DNA from 3 places in the Streptomyces sp. NPDC014870 genome. Region 1 is predicted to be linked to each of the others. Evidence: predicted binding sites of a transcription regulator. Region 1 holds the regulator's gene; each other region holds the start of a gene.
The links. Region 1 encodes HrcA, which represses chaperone genes, less so after heat shock. Its sites were predicted from a motif close to TTNGCACTCNGNNNNNCNGAGTGCNAA; they were not measured.
Positions count from the first base shown of each region.

Region 2: the regulator HrcA is predicted to act here: its motif matches at 3,708-3,734, upstream of groES (co-chaperone GroES).
Region 3: the regulator HrcA is predicted to act here: its motif matches at 3,969-3,995, upstream of groL (chaperonin GroEL).

Region 1 covers NZ_JBIBWQ010000006.1:7,422-13,338, forward strand. Annotated here, with positions in the region: gene ACF09C_RS18055 (16S rRNA (uracil(1498)-N(3))-methyltransferase) at 1-100, opposite strand, end outside; gene ACF09C_RS18060 (nitronate monooxygenase) at 97-1,176, opposite strand; gene dnaJ (molecular chaperone DnaJ) at 1,250-2,389, opposite strand; gene hrcA (heat-inducible transcriptional repressor HrcA) at 2,390-3,409, opposite strand; gene ACF09C_RS18075 (MBL fold metallo-hydrolase) at 3,583-4,305, shown strand; gene ACF09C_RS18080 (DUF3097 domain-containing protein) at 4,316-5,116, shown strand; gene hemW (radical SAM family heme chaperone HemW) at 5,223-5,917, opposite strand, start outside.
Region 2 covers NZ_JBIBWQ010000013.1:138,980-144,896, forward strand. Annotated here, with positions in the region: gene ACF09C_RS32580 (hypothetical protein) at 1-1,020, opposite strand, end outside; gene ACF09C_RS32585 (SAM-dependent methyltransferase) at 1,013-2,206, opposite strand; gene ACF09C_RS32590 (polysaccharide deacetylase family protein) at 2,316-3,242, shown strand; gene ACF09C_RS32595 (hypothetical protein) at 3,239-3,526, shown strand; gene groES (co-chaperone GroES) at 3,881-4,189, shown strand; gene groL (chaperonin GroEL) at 4,302-5,917, shown strand, end outside.
Region 3 covers NZ_JBIBWQ010000009.1:269,184-275,100, reverse strand. Annotated here, with positions in the region: gene ACF09C_RS26025 (hypothetical protein) at 1-140, opposite strand, end outside; gene ACF09C_RS26020 (glucosyl-3-phosphoglycerate synthase) at 197-1,138, opposite strand; SAM riboswitch class I at 1,259-1,428, shown strand; gene thrC (threonine synthase) at 1,446-2,738, shown strand; gene ACF09C_RS26010 (MoaD/ThiS family protein) at 2,773-3,051, shown strand; gene ACF09C_RS26005 (cold-shock protein) at 3,473-3,676, shown strand; gene groL (chaperonin GroEL) at 4,160-5,788, shown strand.

The DNA of each region.
Region 1 (5,917 bases):
GCAGCCGCTTCACGGAGACGGCGTGGCGGCCCTCGGGGCCGTCCAGGAGGAAGGGGCCGTTGCCGGGGACGGCCTCGACGACGAAGACGGGTGCGGTCATGGGGCGGTGCTCCTGTGGGCCTGCGCGGTGAGTGCGGTGTCGAGTTCGGCGGCCAGCACCTCGACGAGCTGGCCGGCCGGGAGGTCGCGGGCGAGCCGGTGCCCCTGGCCGGCCCACAGGGCCATGCCCTGGGCGTCACCGGCGGTGGCGGCGGCCTTGCGGAGGGGGGCGGTGAGGTGGTGGACCTCGGGGTAGGCGGCGGGGGCGTACCGCCCGTGCTCGCGCATGAAGCGGTTGACGAGCCCGCGCGCCGGACGGCCGGAGAAGGCCCGGGTGAGCTCGGTCCGGACGAAGAGCGGGTTGGTCAGGGCCTGCTTGTGCAGCGCGTGGGCGCCCGACTCGGGGCAGACGAGGAACGCGGTGCCGAGCTGGGCGGCGTCGGCCCCTGCGGCGAGGACGGCGGCGATCTGCGCGCCGCGCATGATCCCGCCGGCGGCGACGATCGGCAGCTGGACGGTCTCCCGGACCTGGGTGACGAGGGTGAGGAGCCCCGTCCCCGCGAGCGCGGCGTCCGGGTCGTCGCGGTGCGTGCCCTGGTGGCCGCCGGCCTCGACGCCCTGCACGCAGACGGCGTCGGCCCCGGCCCACTGGGCGGCCTGGGCCTCTTCGGCGGAGGTGACGGTGACGACGGTGAACGTACCGGCGCGGGCGAAGGCGTCGAAGGTGCGGCGGTCGGGGCAGCCGAAGGTGAAGGAGACGACGGGGACGGGGTCGTCGAGCAGGATCGCCAACTTGGCGTCGTACGCGTCGTCGCGCCCGCTGTCCGGATCACCGAGGGACGTCTCGTACCAGGTGGCCTCGCCGGTGAGCTGGTGCCGGTAGACGTCGACGGCGGCGGAATCGGCGTGCTGTCCGCCCGGCGGCATGAAGAGGTTGACCCCGAAGGGCTGCCCGGTCAGCCCGCGCACCTGCTTGATCTCCTGGTAGAGCCCGCCGGCGGTCTTGTACCCCCCGGCGAGGAACCCGAGCCCCCCGGCCTCGCACACCGCCCCGACGAGCTGCGGACCGGACGCGCCGCCCGCCATGGGGGCCTGCACGATCGGGTACCGGGAGAGATCGTTCAGCGCGGTGGACATGCAGGCATCGTGTCATACGGCAAGGGCGGCACCCGCGCGAAGCGGATGCCGCCCTTCCAGGCACAACGCGGGCTCAGCGCCCGTTGAACGCGTCCTTCAACCGCGAGAACAGCCCCTGCTGTCCGGGCTGGAACTGACCCGTCGGCCGCTCCTCGCCGCGCAGCTTCGCGAGTTCGCGCAGCAGCCGCTCCTGCTCGGGGTCGAGCTTCGACGGGGTCGTCACCTCGACGTGGACGATCAGGTCGCCGCGTCCGCCGCCCCGCAGGTGCGTGATGCCACGCCCGTGCAGCGGGATGGACTGACCGGACTGAGTGCCCGGGCGGATGTCGACCTCTTCGAGCCCGTCGAGCGTCTGCAGCGGCACCTTCGTGCCGAGCGCGCCCGCCGTCATCGGGATGGTCACCGTGCAGTGCAGGTCGTCGCCGCGGCGCTGGAAGACCTCGTGCGGGACCTCGTGGATCTCCACGTACAGGTCGCCCGCCGGGCCGCCGCCCGGGCCGACCTCGCCCTCGCCGGCGAGCTGGATGCGGGTGCCGTTGTCGACACCGGCCGGGATCTTGACCGTGAGCGTACGGCGGGACCGGACCCGGCCGTCGCCCGCGCACTCGGGGCACGGGGTCGGGACGACGGTGCCGAAGCCCTGGCACTGGGGGCACGGGCGGGAGGTCATGACCTGGCCCAGGAAGGACCGGGTGACCTGCGAGACCTCACCGCGGCCGCGGCACATGTCACAGGTCTGCGCGGAGGTGCCGGGCGCGGCGCCCTCGCCCGAACACGTCGTACAGACGACGGCCGTGTCGACCTGGATGTCCTTCGTCGTGCCGAAGGCGGCCTCGTTGAGGTCGATCTCCAGACGGATCATCGCGTCCTGGCCGCGCCGGGTGCGCGAGCGCGGTCCGCGCTGCGACGCCGTACCGAAGAACGCGTCCATGATGTCCGAGAAGTTCCCGAAGCCGCCCTGGCCGAAGCCGCCGGCGCCACCGGCGCCACCGGACGCGGACAGCGGGTCGCCGCCGAGGTCGTAGACCTGCTTCTTCTGCGGGTCCGACAACACCTCGTACGCGGCGTTGATCTCCTTGAACCGCTCCTGCGTCTTCGGATCGGGATTCACATCCGGGTGCAGCTCGCGGGCGAGCCGCCGGAATGCCTTCTTGATCTCGTCCTGGGACGCGTCGCGGCGTACGCCGAGTACGGCGTAGTAGTCCGTGGCCACTTACGACTCCGCCAGGATCTGTCCGACGTAACGTGCCACTGCGCGTACCGCTCCCATCGTTCCGGGGTAGTCCATGCGGGTCGGTCCGACCACGCCGAGTTTGGCGACTGCCTCGTCGCCCGAACCGTAGCCGACCGCGACGACGGACGTGGAGGTGAGGCCCTCATGGGCGTTCTCGTGCCCGATCCGTACGGTCATGCCCGAGTCCTTGGCCTCGCCGAGCAGCTTGAGGAGCACGACCTGCTCCTCCAGCGCTTCGAGCACAGGCCGGATCGTGAGGGGGAAGTCATGGCCGAAGCGGGTGAGATTGGCGGTACCGCCGATCATCAGCCGCTCCTCGTGCTCCTCCACCAGGGTTTCGAGCAGGGTCGCGAGCACGGTCGAGACCGTCCCGCGGTCCTCCATCTCCTCGAAGGACTCCGGGAGATCCTGCACCAGCTGCGGCACGTCCGCGAAACGGCGGCCGACGACCCGGCTGTTCAGCCGCGCCCGCAGATCGGCGAGCGAGGTCTCGCCGAACGGCGCGGGGCAGTCGATGACGCGCTGCTCGACGCGGCCGGTGTCCGTGATGAGCACGAGCATCAGCCGGGCGGGCGCCAGCGAGAGCAGCTCCACGTGCCGGACCGTCGAACGGGTCAGCGACGGGTACTGCACGACGGCGACCTGACGGGTCAGCTGCGCGAGCAGCCGGACCGTGCGCCCGACGACGTCGTCGAGGTCGACGGCTCCGTCGAGGAAGTTGTGGATCGCGCGCCGCTCGGGCGTCGACAGCGGCTTGACGCCGGCGAGCCGGTCGACGAAGAGGCGGTAGCCCTTGTCGGTCGGGATGCGTCCGGCGCTGGTGTGGGGCTGGGCGATGTAGCCCTCGTCCTCCAGGACCGCCATGTCGTTGCGCACGGTGGCGGGCGAGACGCCGAGCTTGTGGCGCTCCGTGAGCGCCTTGGAGCCGACCGGCTCCTCCGTCCCGACATAGTCCTGGACGATGGCGCGCAGCACCTCGAGTCTGCGTTCGCTGAGCATCGCGCCCACCTCCAGCTGTCGTTCGGTCGTATCGGTTGCTCCGCATTTGGCACTCGCCCTGTCCGAGTGCCAGGAATCCCCCGGCCAGTGTACGGCGGCGGGCATCGCTCCTGGCAAGGAGGCCGCGTCGGAGGTTGCGTCGGAGGCCGCGTCCTTGCGGATAGCGTCGCGGTATGGATGTCGCTTGGGAAGACTTCGGCTGGGAGCGGCTCGCGGACGGCGTGGGGCGGCGCAGACTGCCCGGCTGGGACGCCACGGTGGGCCTGGTGGTGGGGGAACACGCGGTATTGCTGTACGACACGGGCTCGACCCTCCGCGAGGGAACGGCGCTGCGGGCCCAGGTGGAGTCGCTGACCGGCGGCCGAAGAGTGACACACATCGCACTGAGCCACCCCCACTTCGATCATGTACTGGGCACGGCGGCCTTCGCGGGGGCGGAGGTGTTCGGCGCGGTCGGCGTGGACGCGCTGCTGCGCCGGGAGGCGAGCGAGCTGATGGCGGACGCGGTACGGCACGGGGTGGATTCGTTCGCGGCGGCGGAGGCGGTGGACGTGCTGGTGGCGCCGCAGCACGTGGTCTCAGGCGAGTGGACGCTGGACCTGGGCGGCCGGCAGGTGCTGCTCGCGAACGTGGGCCCGGGCCACACGGCGCACGACCTGGCGCTCTTCGTCCCCGGTGCGCGGGAGGTCGTCTTCTGCGGGGACCTGGTGGAGGAGTCGGGGGAGCCGCAGGCGGGCCCGGACGCGATCCCGTCCCGCTGGCCGGACGCCCTGGACCGGCTGCTGGCCCTGGGCGGCGCGGACGCGGTGTACGTACCGGGCCACGGGGCGGTGGTGGACGCCGCGTTCGTGCGACGCCAACGCGAGGAACTGGCACGGCGCTTCGCCGTCGCATAACGTCACGCGAATGCGCAGCTACGACCCCGACCTGACGCCCCCGTGGAAGCGATCCGCCCCGGTGCCGGAGGTGCCGGCGGAGGTGGACCTCGTGGTGGAGGAGGTCTCGACGGGCTTCTGCGGGGCGGTGATCCGCTGCGAGGCGGGCACGGTGACCCTGGAGGACCGCTTCGGCAAGCACCGGGTGTTCCCGATGGAGCCGAGGGGCTTCCTCCTGGAGGGCAGGCCGGTGACGCTGGTGCGCCCGGCGTCCGGCCAGGCACGGCCGACACGCACGGCCTCCGGCTCGATCGCGGTCCCGGGCGCGCGGGCGCGGGTGGCGCGGGCGGGCCGGATCTACGTGGAGGGCCGGCACGACGCCGAGCTGGTCGAGCGGGTCTGGGGCGACGACCTCCGTATCGAGGGCGTGGTGGTGGAGTACCTGGAGGGCATCGACGACCTCCCGGCGATCGTGGCCGACTTCGCCCCGGCGGCGGACGCGCGCCTGGGCATCCTCGTCGACCACCTGGTCCCCGGTTCGAAGGAGTCCCGCATCGCGGCGCAGATCTCGTCGCCGGACGTCCTGGTCGTCGGGCACCCGTACATCGACGTCTGGGAGGCCGTGAAGCCGGCCTCGCTCTCCATCCCCGCCTGGCCGACGGTCCCGCGCGGCCAGGACTGGAAGACGGGCGTCTGCGAGGCCCTGGGCTGGCCGCCGAACACGGGCGCGGCCTGGCAGCACATCCTGTCGAGGGTCCACAGCTACAAGGACCTGGAGCCGTCCCTGCTGGGCAGGGTGGAGGAACTGATCGACTTCGTCACGGCGCCGTAGCGGGGCCGGTCCGGCCGATCAGGCCGGATCGGGGCGCCACGCCCTGGCCCGAGGGCGCCCCGCCTCAGTCCAAGGGCGCCACGTCCTGGTCCAAGGGCGCCACGCCCTAGTCCACCAGGTCCCTGACCACCGCGTCCGCCAGCAGCCGTCCCCGGAGGGTCAGGACCGCGCGCCCCTCGCCGTACGACTCCTCGTCGAGGAGGCCGTCCGCAAGGGCCTTGCGGGACGCGGCGAGCCCGTCCGGGCGCAGAAGGTCCAGCGGGCACCCCTCCCGGAGCCGCAGCTCCAGAAGCACCCGCTCGACGCGCCGGTCCTCGGCCGAGAGGACCTCACGCCCGGCACCCGGCGACCTGCCGGCGGACAGCGCCTGCGCGTACGCCCCCGGATGCTTCACGTTCCACCACCGCACGCCGCCCATGTGCGAGTGCGCCCCCGGACCGGCTCCCCACCAGTCGGCGCCGCGCCAGTACAGCTCATTGTGCAGGCACCGCCCGGCGTCGGAGGTGGCCCAGTTCGACACCTCGTACCAGTCGAAGCCGGCCTCGGCGAAGACGGAGTCGGCGATCAGATACCGGTCCGCGTGCACGTCGTCGTCCGTCATCGGCACCTCGCCGCGGCGGATCCGCCGGGCCAGCTGCGTCCCCTCCTCGACGATCAGCGCGTAGGCGCTGACATGGTCGGGGCCGGCCCCGATCGCCGCCTCGAGGGACGCCCGCCAGTCGTCGTCGGACTCCCCCGGCGTCCCGTAGATCAGGTCCAGGTTCACATGGTCGAAGCCCGCCGCCCGCGCCTCGGCGACGC
Region 2 (5,917 bases), on a different contig from region 1:
GCGGTTCGGCTCCTGGACACCGCCCAGCGGGGTGCCGTCGGGGGCGAAGAAGCGCGTGTTGGGCGGGGTGGGGGGCTCGACCTCGATGGAGCGGTTGTAGGTGTCCCGGATCGCCCAGACCCCGTCCGTACGTGCCTGCAGCGCGGCCGAGAACGGGACCGAGGGGCGGTCGAGGACCGTGCCGTCGGCCGTGGAGACGAGCGGGAAGTCGGTCCGGGCGCGGGCGTCGGGGCCCGGGACGGTGATCCTGGCCGTCCGCTCGTCCGCGGCGACCTCGATCCGCGTGCCGTAGGCCCTCGGCTCCGCGGGCACCCGCCAGAGCAGCGCGCCGTCGGGCGCCCAGCACTCCACCTCGGTGCCGTTGCGGGTGGCGAGCACCCGGCCGTCGCTCAGCCCGGCCACGGCCCGGACGCCGGGGTGGCCGTCGTAGCTCCGGCCGGCCCGCTCGGCGATCTCCGCGAGGAGCGGCCCCGCCGGGGAGCCGGGCTGGTCGGGGTAGGTGTCCGGGCCCTCCGGGTCGAGCGTCTCCCGGTCGAGGGCGCGCAGGTCGAGGGCGCCGGGGGCGAGGCCGAGCCAGTCGTCCCGCACGAGGACACCCCGGGACGCGTACCGGACGTACTCGTCGTCCTCGTCCACGCGGAAGAAGGTGAGTTCGAGGGTGCGGGCGTCCAGCCAGCGCACCGGGTCGACGCCCCACATGGGCTCGGCGAAGTCCACGCGCCGGCCGTTGTCGGGCTCGAAGAGCGTGAGCCCGCCCGCGCGGTCGTACTCGTCGTAGTTGTCGAGGCCGACGGCGAGGAGCGGGAGCGTGGGGTGGAAGGCGATCGACTCCGCGTCCATCGCGAACGTCAGCAGGTGCGCGCAGGAGAGGTCGGCGGCGCGGTAGACGGCGACCCGGCTCCGCTTGTGCAGCACCGAACTGACCGCGATCCACCGCCCGTCGGCGCTGACGGTCACCTGGGAGGCGTGGCCGTGGAGTTCGGGGAACGGTTCTTCGTGCAGCGGGGGCAGCTCAGCCACGGGCGGCCACCGCCGGTCCGCCGATCAGCATCGTCGGGGCGCCCGCGACCCGGGTCAGGAAGACCGTGGCCGCGTTCGGGCCCTTCGGTTTGACCCGGCGGCGGATCTCCTCCGGCTCGACCGCCGAACCGCGCTTCTTCACCGTCAGCGTGCCGACCTCCCGCTCGCGCAGCAGGGCCTTCAACTTCTTCAGGTTGAACGGGAGTTCGTCGGTGATCTCGTACGCCGTGGCGAACGGCGTCGGGGTGAGGGCGTCCGCGGTGACGTACGCGATGGTCTCGTCGATCAGACCGCCGGACAGCTCCTCGGCGACCTCGGCGACCAGGTGCGCGCGGATGACCGCGCCGTCCGGCTCGTAGAGGTACCGCCCGAGCGGGCGGACCGCCGGGTCGGGCAGGCCGCGCCCGGTCAGGCTCGCGCCGGAGGGCAGGAGGGTCGCGCGGCGCGCACCGGGGGAGGTGCCGAACCAGAGCACGGCCTCCTTCACGTCCCCGCCGTCCGAGATCCACTCCGCCTCGGCCTCCTCGGGCACCGCCTCGTGCGGGATGCCCGGGGCGATCTTCAGCGCCGCGTGCGGGGCCTTGCGGGCGGCCTCGACGGCCCAGGAGAGCGGCGGCGAGTACGCCTCCGGGTCGAAGATCCTGCCCCGGCCGCCGCGCCGCGCCGGGTCCACGAAGACGGCGTCGTACGGGCTCGTGTCGATCTCGGTCACGTCCGCGCACCGCACCTCGATCAGCCCGGCGAGGCCGAGCGCCTCGGCGTTGGCGCGGGCGGCCGCCGCCGTCAGGGGGTCGCGGTCCACGGCCAGGACCGAGATCCCGGCGCGGGCGAACGCGAGGGCGTCGCCGCCGATCCCGCCGCACAGGTCGGCCACGGAGCGCACCCCGAGCGCGTGGAGGCGCTCCGCGCGGTAGGTCCCGACGGTGGCCCGGGTCGACTGCTCGACGCCGTGCGGGGTGAAGTACATCCGGTACGCGTCCTCGGCGCCGAACTTCGCCACCGCCCGCTGCCGAAGCCGGGCCTGCCCGAGCGCGGCCGAGACCAGTGCGGCGGGGTGCTCGCGGCGCAGCCGGGAGGCGACGGCCAGTTCCTGGGCGGGGTCGTAGTCGCGCAGGGCGGCGAGCAGCGTCTGGCCCTCGGGGGCGAGCAGGGCGGTGAAGTCGGCGAGGTCGGTCACCCGTCCCATTGTGGGCCAGCCGGGGGATGGTGGGGGCCGGGTGGCGGTGTCGACGGCTGTGCGGGGCGTTCCGCTGACAGGATGCGGCGCCATGCAGCTAGTACGACAAGCCGAAGAAATGCGCTCGAAGCGGGCGGCGGCGCGCCTCCGCCGCTCGGTGGGCGCCGCCCTGGTCGTCGCCGCGCTCGGCTCCGCCTGCGCGGGCCCCTCCGGCGACGCGGGGTCCGCCCCGGAGGGCCGCAAGGGCCCCGCGCTCCCCGCCGCCGCCCAGCCACAGGCGGAGGGCGCGTCCGGAGCGCTCGCCGCGTACGTCGAGAAGGTCCGCCAGCGCCGTGTCGCGCGGGCCCTGGCCGCCAAGAAGTGGGGCCTGGACCGGCCGCCGCTGGAAGCCCCCGCCCCGCCGGCCGTGAAGCCGAAGATCACCACCCGCAAGGGCTTCGAGACGGACGGCGAAGGGCTGCCGCCGGTCTTCACCACGGTGCCGACGAAGGAGAAGGTCGTCTTCCTGACGATCGACGACGGCGCGGAGAAGGACCCCGAGCTGCTGCGGATGATGAGCGATCTGCAGATCCCGTACAGCGCCTTCCTGAGCGACTACCTCGTCAAGGAGGACTACGGCTACTTCAAGAAGATGCAGGACGCCGGGGTCGCCCTGCACAACCACACCCTCAACCACCGTTACCTGCCCGGGCTCTCGTACAGCGCGCAGAAGCGGGAGATCTGCGGGATGCAGGACGTCATCGAGAAGCGGTACGGGAAGCGGCCCCCGCTCTTCCGGCCGCCGTACGGCAACTACAACGAGGACACCCTGCGCGCCGCCGCGACGTGCGGGGTGAAGGCGGTCCCGCTGTGGGCCTCGGAGGCGTTCCCGGACCGGATGGAGTGGCGCGAGTGGGACCGGGACCTGCACCCCGGCGACATCGTGCTGACGCACTTCCGGGGCAAGGGGGACTGGAAGGGCACGATGCCCGACATGATCCGCCGGGTGATGAAGACGATCACGGCCAAGGGGTACGCGGTCGCGAAGCTCGAGGACTACGTGTGAGCCGCGCGCGCCGGCCGGTCATCGGCCTTGCCCTGGCCGGCGCGCTCCTGGGGATCTCGGGGTGCGCGTCGTCCGTGGACCCGATCGAGCGGCTGGGGCGGAAGGCGGCGGAACGGCTCGACACCGGCGCGGGGGAGCGGGCGGCGGGCGGGGCGCTCTCCGGGGCGGCGGCCCGCGTCCTGCACAGACTGACCCGGCTGGACGACGGGATCGGCGTCGGCAGGCGCGCCGACGACGGGCGCGCCGACGACGGGCGCGCCGACGGCCGGGCGGACCGGCCTTAAGAGCCCAGCGGCACCGCGGCGAGGAACTGGCCCCCGGCCGTCCAGACCCGGCCGCCGCGCAGAAGACGAGAACGGGGACCCAGTCCATCCTTCGTACGGAACCTCCGGGTCCGTCGGGCCGTTGCCCGTACCGAGACCGAATCGAACGCGACCGGCCACCGAATCGCCACGCGGCGCTGAATTGGCACTCCGCTTGACCGAGTGCTAATCGCGGTCATAGTCTCGGCTCTGGCACTCCCCACTGGAGAGTGCCAACACAGCGACGGGCAGGTCCGGCACCCGCGACGACGGATCCACCTGGTCGCCACCTCAGACAGTTAACCCCGTGAGATCTCCGAAGGGGGAGGTCGGATCGTGACGACCACCAGCTCCAAGGTTGCCATCAAGCCGCTCGAGGACCGCATCGTGGTCCAGCCGCTCGACGCCGAGCAGACCACGGCCTCTGGCCTGGTCATCCCGGACACCGCGAAGGAGAAGCCCCAGGAGGGCGCCGTCCTCGCCGTGGGTCCGGGCCGCTTCGAGAACGGCGAGCGCCTTCCGCTCGACGTCCAGGTCGGCGATGTCGTGCTGTACAGCAAGTACGGCGGCACCGAGGTGAAGTACAACGGCGAGGAGTTCCTCGTCCTCTCGGCTCGCGACGTGCTCGCGATCATCGAGAAGTAATTCACCGAAGTATCTGAGACAGATGCTTTGAGCTGCGCCCCTTGACCCCGCACTGGGCGTCCGGGGGCGCAGTTCGTTTACACACGATTTCCGAGAGGGCTGAATCGCTCCCATGGCGAAGATCCTGAAGTTCGACGAGGACGCCCGTCGCGCCCTTGAGCGCGGCGTCAACAAGCTTGCCGACACGGTGAAGGTGACGATCGGCCCCAAGGGCCGCAACGTCGTCATCGACAAGAAGTTCGGCGCCCCCACCATCACCAACGACGGTGTCACGATCGCCCGCGAGGTCGAGATCGAGGACCCGTACGAGAACCTCGGCGCCCAGCTGGTGAAGGAGGTGGCGACCAAGACCAACGACATCGCGGGTGACGGCACCACCACCGCCACCGTGCTCGCCCAGGCGCTCGTCCGCGAGGGTCTGCGCAACGTCGCCGCCGGCGCCTCCCCGGCCGCCCTGAAGAAGGGCATCGACGCCGCGGTCAAGGCCGTCTCCGACGAGCTGCTCGCGACCGCCCGTCCGATCGAGGACAAGTCCGACATCGCCGCCGTGGCCGCGCTCTCCGCGCAGGACCAGCAGGTCGGCGAGCTCATCGCCGAGGCGATGGACAAGGTCGGCAAGGACGGTGTCATCACCGTCGAGGAGTCCAACACCTTCGGCCTGGAGCTCGACTTCACCGAGGGCATGGCCTTCGACAAGGGCTACCTGTCCCCGTACATGGTGACCGACCAGGAGCGTATGGAGGCCGTCCTCGACGACCCGTACATCCTGATCCACCAGGGCAAGATCTCCTCGATCCAGGACCTGCTGCCGCTCCTGGAGAAGGTCATCCAGGCCGGCGCCTCCAAGCCGCTGCTGATCATCGCCGAGGACGTCGAGGGCGAGGCCCTGTCGACCCTGGTCGTCAACAAGATCCGTGGCACCTTCAACGCCGTGGCCGTCAAGGCCCCCGGCTTCGGTGACCGCCGCAAGGCGATGCTCGGCGACATGGCTACCCTCACCGGTGCCACCGTCATCGCCGAGGAGGTCGGCCTCAAGCTCGACCAGGCCGGTCTTGACGTGCTGGGCACCGCCCGCCGCGTGACCATCACCAAGGACGACACCACCATCGTCGACGGTGGCGGCAACTCCGAGGACGTCGCGGGCCGCGTCAACCAGATCAAGGCCGAGATCGAGTCCACCGACTCCGACTGGGACCGCGAGAAGCTCCAGGAGCGCCTCGCGAAGCTGGCCGGCGGCGTGTGCGTGATCAAGGTCGGCGCCGCCACCGAGGTGGAGCTGAAGGAGAAGAAGCACCGTCTGGAGGACGCCATCTCCGCGACCCGCGCCGCGGTCGAGGAGGGCATCGTCTCCGGTGGTGGCTCCGCTCTGGTTCACGCCGTCAAGGTCCTCGAGGGCAACCTCGACAAGACCGGCGACGAGGCCACGGGTGTCGCGGTCGTCCGTCGTGCCGCCGTCGAGCCGCTGCGCTGGATCGCCGAGAACGCCGGCCTCGAGGGCTACGTCATCACCTCGAAGGTGGCGGAGCTGGACAAGGGCAACGGCTTCAACGCCGCCACCGGCGAGTACGGCGACCTGGTCAAGGCCGGCGTCATCGACCCGGTGAAGGTGACGCGCTCCGCGCTGGAGAACGCCGCCTCGATCGCCTCCCTCCTGCTCACCACCGAGACCCTCGTGGTGGAGAAGAAGGAAGAGGAGCCGGCGGACGCGGGCCACGGCCACGGTCACTC
Region 3 (5,917 bases), on a different contig from region 1:
TCGCCGTGCAGCGAGGCGTCGTAGCGCTTGCCGAAGGGCTCCACCACGTCCGCCGCGGCCGGACCGGCCGCGGCGAGCGTGAGCGGGAGCGAGCCGAGGGAGCCGGCGGCCAGCGCGAGGGCCGCCAGCGATGTGGTCATTCGATTGTCGAACCGCATAAAACGGAAATGTAGGCAAAAAGTACAATCATTCGGCGTTACGCCACGCGGCGGTGCGCGTACTCCGCGATCTCGACCATCGGCGGCCGCTCCTCCGTGTCCACCGGGTACGTGCGCGGGGTGAAGCCCTCCTCGCCGCGCTCGAACTGGGTCAGCAGCGGCCGCACCAGATGGCCCCGGGAGAGCCGCAGCTGCGCCGTACGGTAGATCGCCGCCGCCATCCGGCCGAGCGCCCGCCCGTCCTGGTGCCGGTGCTTGCGGACCCCGACGTCCACCTGCGCGAGCGCGTCCAGGCCGACCGTGTGCAGCGCGTCCACGAGCAGGCCCAGCTCCACTCCGTAACCGACCGGGAACGGCAGCCGTTCGAGCAGCGAGCGGCGCGCCGCGTACTCGCCGCCCAGCGGCTGGACGAAGCCGGCCAGCTGCGGCCAGTGCAGATTGAGCAGCGGCCGCGCCACCAGCTCCGTCACCCGACCGCCCTGACCTGGGGTGTCACCGAGCGGGCGGTCGTACATCGCCTTCACGAAGTCGACGTCCGGGTCGGTCAGGAGCGGGCCGACGATGCCGGTGACGAAGTCCGCGGAGAAGTCCCGCAGGTCCGCGTCGACGAAGCAGACGATGTCCCCCTCGGTCACCATCAGTGACCGCCACAGCACCTCGCCCTTGCCGGGCACGGCCGGTATCCGGGGCAGGATCGCGTCCCGCGCCACCACCCGGGCCCCGGCCGCTTCCGCCACCTCCGCCGTACGGTCGGTGGAGCCGGAGTCGATCACCACCAGCTCGTCCACCAGCGGAACCGCCTCGGTCATCAGCTCGCGCCGGATGACGGCCACGATCTCGCCGACCGTCGCCTCCTCGTTCAGTGCGGGCAGGACGACGCTGACCGTCGTCCCGTGCTTCGCCGCCAGGACGCGGTCGAGCGAACGGTCCGCCACGGACCAGGACCGCCGGCCCAGCCAGCGCTCCACTTCCTCCAGCACGTGATCTCCATCTCGCGGTTCGGACGGCAGGTTCAACCCTCCGGGCCTTCGGTTACAGTCTTGAACAACGCGGATGCCCGATGCATGTCGGGGTGCCGCCCGCGTCTCACAATCGAATACCGCTCATCCAGAGGGGCAGAGGGAAACGGCCCGTTGAAGCCCCGGCAACCCTCCAGTCGGTCACTCGTCCGCAAGCGTCGCCAGTCGTCGCCACTGCGCCCGCGAGGCTCCCGGCTAGGGAAGGTGCCAAATCCGTCTCATGGCGACGTTCGCCATGAGAAAGATGAGGAGAAAGGGCCTCGCCTCCATGGCTGTACAGACCGCTACCCCCGACACCGCTCAGAATGTCGACCTCGGTCCCGCTTCCGGCCTTTCCTGCCGGGAATGCGGTGAAGTCTTCGCACTCGGCCCGATCTTCGCCTGTGAGCTGTGTTTCGGCCCCCTCGAAGTCGCGTACGACCTCCCCGTCGGCGACCCCGAGGCGCTGCGCAAGCAGATCGAGGCCGGCCCCGCCAACATCTGGCGCTACGCCCCGCTGCTGCCCGTCCCCGCCGACGTCGCCGAGAAGCCGAACCTGAACCCGGGCTGGACCAAGCTCGTCCAGGCCGACAACCTCGCCGCCGAGCTGGGCGTCGAGCCCGGCAAGCTCTTCGTCAAGGACGACTCCGGCAACCCGACGCACTCCTTCAAGGACCGCGTCGTCGCCCAGGCCCTCGAGGCCGCCCGCGCCTTCGGCTTCACCACGCTCTCCTGCTCCTCCACCGGCAACCTGGCCGGCGCCGTCGGCGCCGCCGCCGCCCGCGCCGGCTTCCGCTCCTGCGTGTTCATCCCGCACGACCTGGAGCAGGGCAAGGTCGTCATGGCCGCCGTCTACGGCGGCGAGCTGGTCGGCATCGAGGGCAACTACGACGACGTCAACCGCTTCTGCTCCGAGCTCATCGGCGACCCGTTGGGCGAGGGCTGGGGCTTCGTCAACGTCAACCTGCGGCCGTACTACGGCGAGGGCTCCAAGACGCTCGCGTACGAGATCTGCGAGCAGCTCGGCTGGGTCATTCCGGACCAGCTCGTCATCCCGATCGCCTCCGGCTCGCAGCTCACCAAGATCGACAAGGGTCTCCAGGAGCTCATCAAGCTGGGCCTGGTCGAGGACAAGCCGTACAAGATCTTCGGCGCCCAGGCCGAGGGCTGCTCGCCGGTGTCCGCCGCCTTCAAGGCCGGTCACGACGTCGTACGGCCCCAGAAGCCGAACACCATCGCCAAGTCGCTGGCCATCGGCAACCCGGCCGACGGCCCGTACGTCCTCGACATCGCCCGCCGTACCGGCGGCGCCGTGGAGGACGTGAACGACGAGCAGGTCGTCGACGCGATCAAGATCCTGGCCAGGACCGAGGGCATCTTCGCCGAGACGGCGGGCGGCGTGACGGTCGGCGTGACGAAGAAGCTGGTCGAGGCCGGCCTCATCGACCCGACCCTCACCACGGTCGTACTCAACACGGGTGACGGCCTCAAGACCCTGGACGCGGTGGCCGACACCTCCCAGGCGACCGCCACCATCAAGCCGAGCCTGGACGCGTTCCGCGCCGCCGGCCTGGCCCACTGACCCCCACTCGTCCGTTCACGGAAGGCAGCAGCACATGAGCGTCAAGGTCCGTATCCCCACCATCCTCCGTACCTACACGGGCGGCCAGGCCGAGGTTCCGGCGGAGGGCGCGACCCTGTCCGAGGTCATCTCGGACCTGGAGAAGAACCACGCGGGCATCGCCGCGCGCGTCCTGGACGACCAGGGCAAGCTGCGCCGCTTCGTGAACGTCTACGTGAACGACGACGACGTGCGCTTCGAGCAGGGCCTGGAGACGGCGACGCCGGACGGCGCGGGCGTCTCGATCATCCCGGCGGTCGCCGGCGGCTGCTGATCGCCGACCACCGACCGCCGTGGAGTTACCCGGCGTAACCGAATTGCCCCCTCCGCGAGAGAAGCGGAGGGGGCAATTCTGCATGGTTGAGCGCGGTAGAGTTGGGGAAGTCCCCCCGGTTCCACCCCGCTGCTCCGTGCCAGACGCATATGAGAATGCGTCCCCACGTGACAAGAAGCAGTCAAAGTGTGCGCGCGATCTGTACCTTCTGCGTGCTTTGCCGGGCCCGACTTGCCCCGGAATTCAATAAATCCTCCGGAATTCTCCTTTACGGCGTGCCCAGAATTCTCGCCCGATTGACCTGTTGCAGAGGGCAGTTGGGCAGATACATTCAGCCGCGGTCGACGCGTTCCGGCGCAGGGTCTGACCCGGGTCCGTGAAGTGCGGCCCCGCGCAAGGGCCAGTAATAGGGGAGTTAGGCATGGCTCAGGGCACCGTCAAGTGGTTCAACGCGGAGAAGGGCTACGGCTTCATCGCGGTCGACGGTGGTGCGGATGTATTCGTCCACTACAGCGCGATCCAGATGGACGGTTACCGCACCCTTGAAGAGGGTCAGCGGGTCGAGTTCGAGATCTCGCAGGGCCAGAAGGGTCCGCAGGCGGACATGGTCAAGCTCGCCGTCTGAGCACGGCGCGATCGGCCACCACGTACGCACTCACGCGTTGGCGCGCTTTCGCAGGCGATCTCACGCGATCTCACGCCGAGGGGTCCGCATCCTGACCGGGATGCGGACCCCTCGTGCGTGCCCGGCGCGCGTCGGGGGCGGACGCCGCCCGGTCCGGGCCAAGGGGCGCCGCCCGGTCCGGGCCAAGGGGCGCCGCCCGGTCCGCGTCAGGACCGTCGCCCGATCTATGGGAGTCGCTTGCCCCCGCCCGTCACCCGACCGCCACCCCACATCGACGTCCCTACGGGACGGCCTTGCACTCTCCTGGGGCGAGTGCTAATCATTGGCGTTAGCACTCTGAAGGTGAGAGTGCTTACGAGGATCGGGCAGGCGAGGTCCGCGGCCAGGTGGGGCAAGGAACCACCGGGCACGCAGGCCGTCCGTCGCGGGCGTCGGCGCGGTCCTGGAGCGTTATCCACCCCATGTCCGGGAGGACCACTTCACATGGCCAAGATCATCGCGTTCGACGAGGAGGCACGGCGCGGTCTCGAGCGCGGGATGAACCAGCTCGCCGACGCCGTCAAGGTCACCCTTGGCCCCAAGGGCCGGAACGTCGTCCTCGAGAAGAAGTGGGGCGCCCCCACGATCACCAACGATGGTGTCTCCATCGCCAAGGAGATCGAGCTCGAGGACCCGTACGAGAAGATCGGCGCCGAGCTGGTCAAGGAAGTCGCCAAGAAGACGGACGACGTCGCCGGTGACGGTACGACCACCGCGACCGTCCTCGCCCAGGCGCTCGTCCGCGAGGGCCTGCGCAACGTGGCGGCCGGCGCCAACCCGATGGCCCTCAAGCGCGGCATCGAGAAGGCCGTCGAGGCCGTCTCCGGCGCCCTGCTCGAGCAGGCGAAGGATGTCGAGACCAAGGAGCAGATCGCTTCCACGGCCTCCATCTCCGCCGCCGACACCCAGATCGGCGAGCTCATCGCCGAGGCGATGGACAAGGTCGGCAAGGAAGGCGTCATCACCGTCGAGGAGTCCCAGACCTTCGGTCTGGAGCTGGAGCTCACCGAGGGTATGCGCTTCGACAAGGGCTACATCTCGGCGTACTTCGCCACCGACATGGAGCGTATGGAGGCGTCCCTGGACGACCCGTACCTCCTGATCGTCAACTCCAAGATCTCCTCGGTCAAGGACCTGCTCCCGCTCCTGGAGAAGGTCATGCAGTCGGGCAAGCCGCTGCTGATCATCGCCGAGGACGTCGAGGGCGAGGCCCTGTCGACCCTGGTCGTCAACAAGATCCGCGGCACCTTCAAGTCCGTCGCGGTCAAGGCCCCGGGCTTCGGTGACCGTCGCAAGGCCATGCTGAACGACATCGCCATCCTCACGGGCGGCACGGTCATCTCCGAGGAGGTCGGCCTCAAGCTCGAGAACGCGGGCCTGGACCTGCTCGGCCGCGCCCGCAAGGTCGTCATCACCAAGGACGAGACCACGATCGTCGACGGTGCCGGTGACAGCGACCAGGTCGCCGGTCGCGTCAACCAGATCCGCGCCGAGATCGAGAACTCCGACTCGGACTACGACCGCGAGAAGCTGCAGGAGCGCCTGGCGAAGCTCGCCGGTGGCGTGGCGGTCATCAAGGCCGGTGCCGCGACCGAGGTCGAGCTCAAGGAGCGCAAGCACCGCATCGAGGACGCCGTTCGCAACGCGAAGGCGGCCGTCGAGGAGGGCATCGTCGCCGGTGGTGGCGTGGCCCTGCTCCAGGCCTCCAACGTCTTCGAGAAGCTCGAGGCGGACCTGTCCGGCGACGAGGCCACCGGTGCCGCGATCGTGAAGCTGGCCCTCGAGGCCCCGCTGAAGCAGATCGCCGTCAACGCCGGCCTCGAGGGCGGCGTCGTGGCGGAGAAGGTCCGCAACCTGCCCGTCGGCCACGGCCTGAACGCCGCGACCAACGAGTACGTGGACCTCATCGCCGAGGGCATCATCGACCCGGCGAAGGTGACGCGTTCCGCGCTGCAGAACGCGGCCTCCATCGCCGCGCTCTTCCTGACCACCGAGGCCGTCATCGCCGACAAGCCGGAGAAGGCCTCCGCGGCCGCTCCGGGCGGCATGCCGGGCGGTGACATGGACTTCTGAGCCCCGGCTCAGTAGCTCCTCGCTGTACAGCTGTACGCGACCGAGGGCGGCACTCCCTGCTGGGGGTGCCGCCCTCGGGCGTTCGGGGTGATGCTGGTGGGGGAGGGGCGGCACGGCCACGGGCCAGGG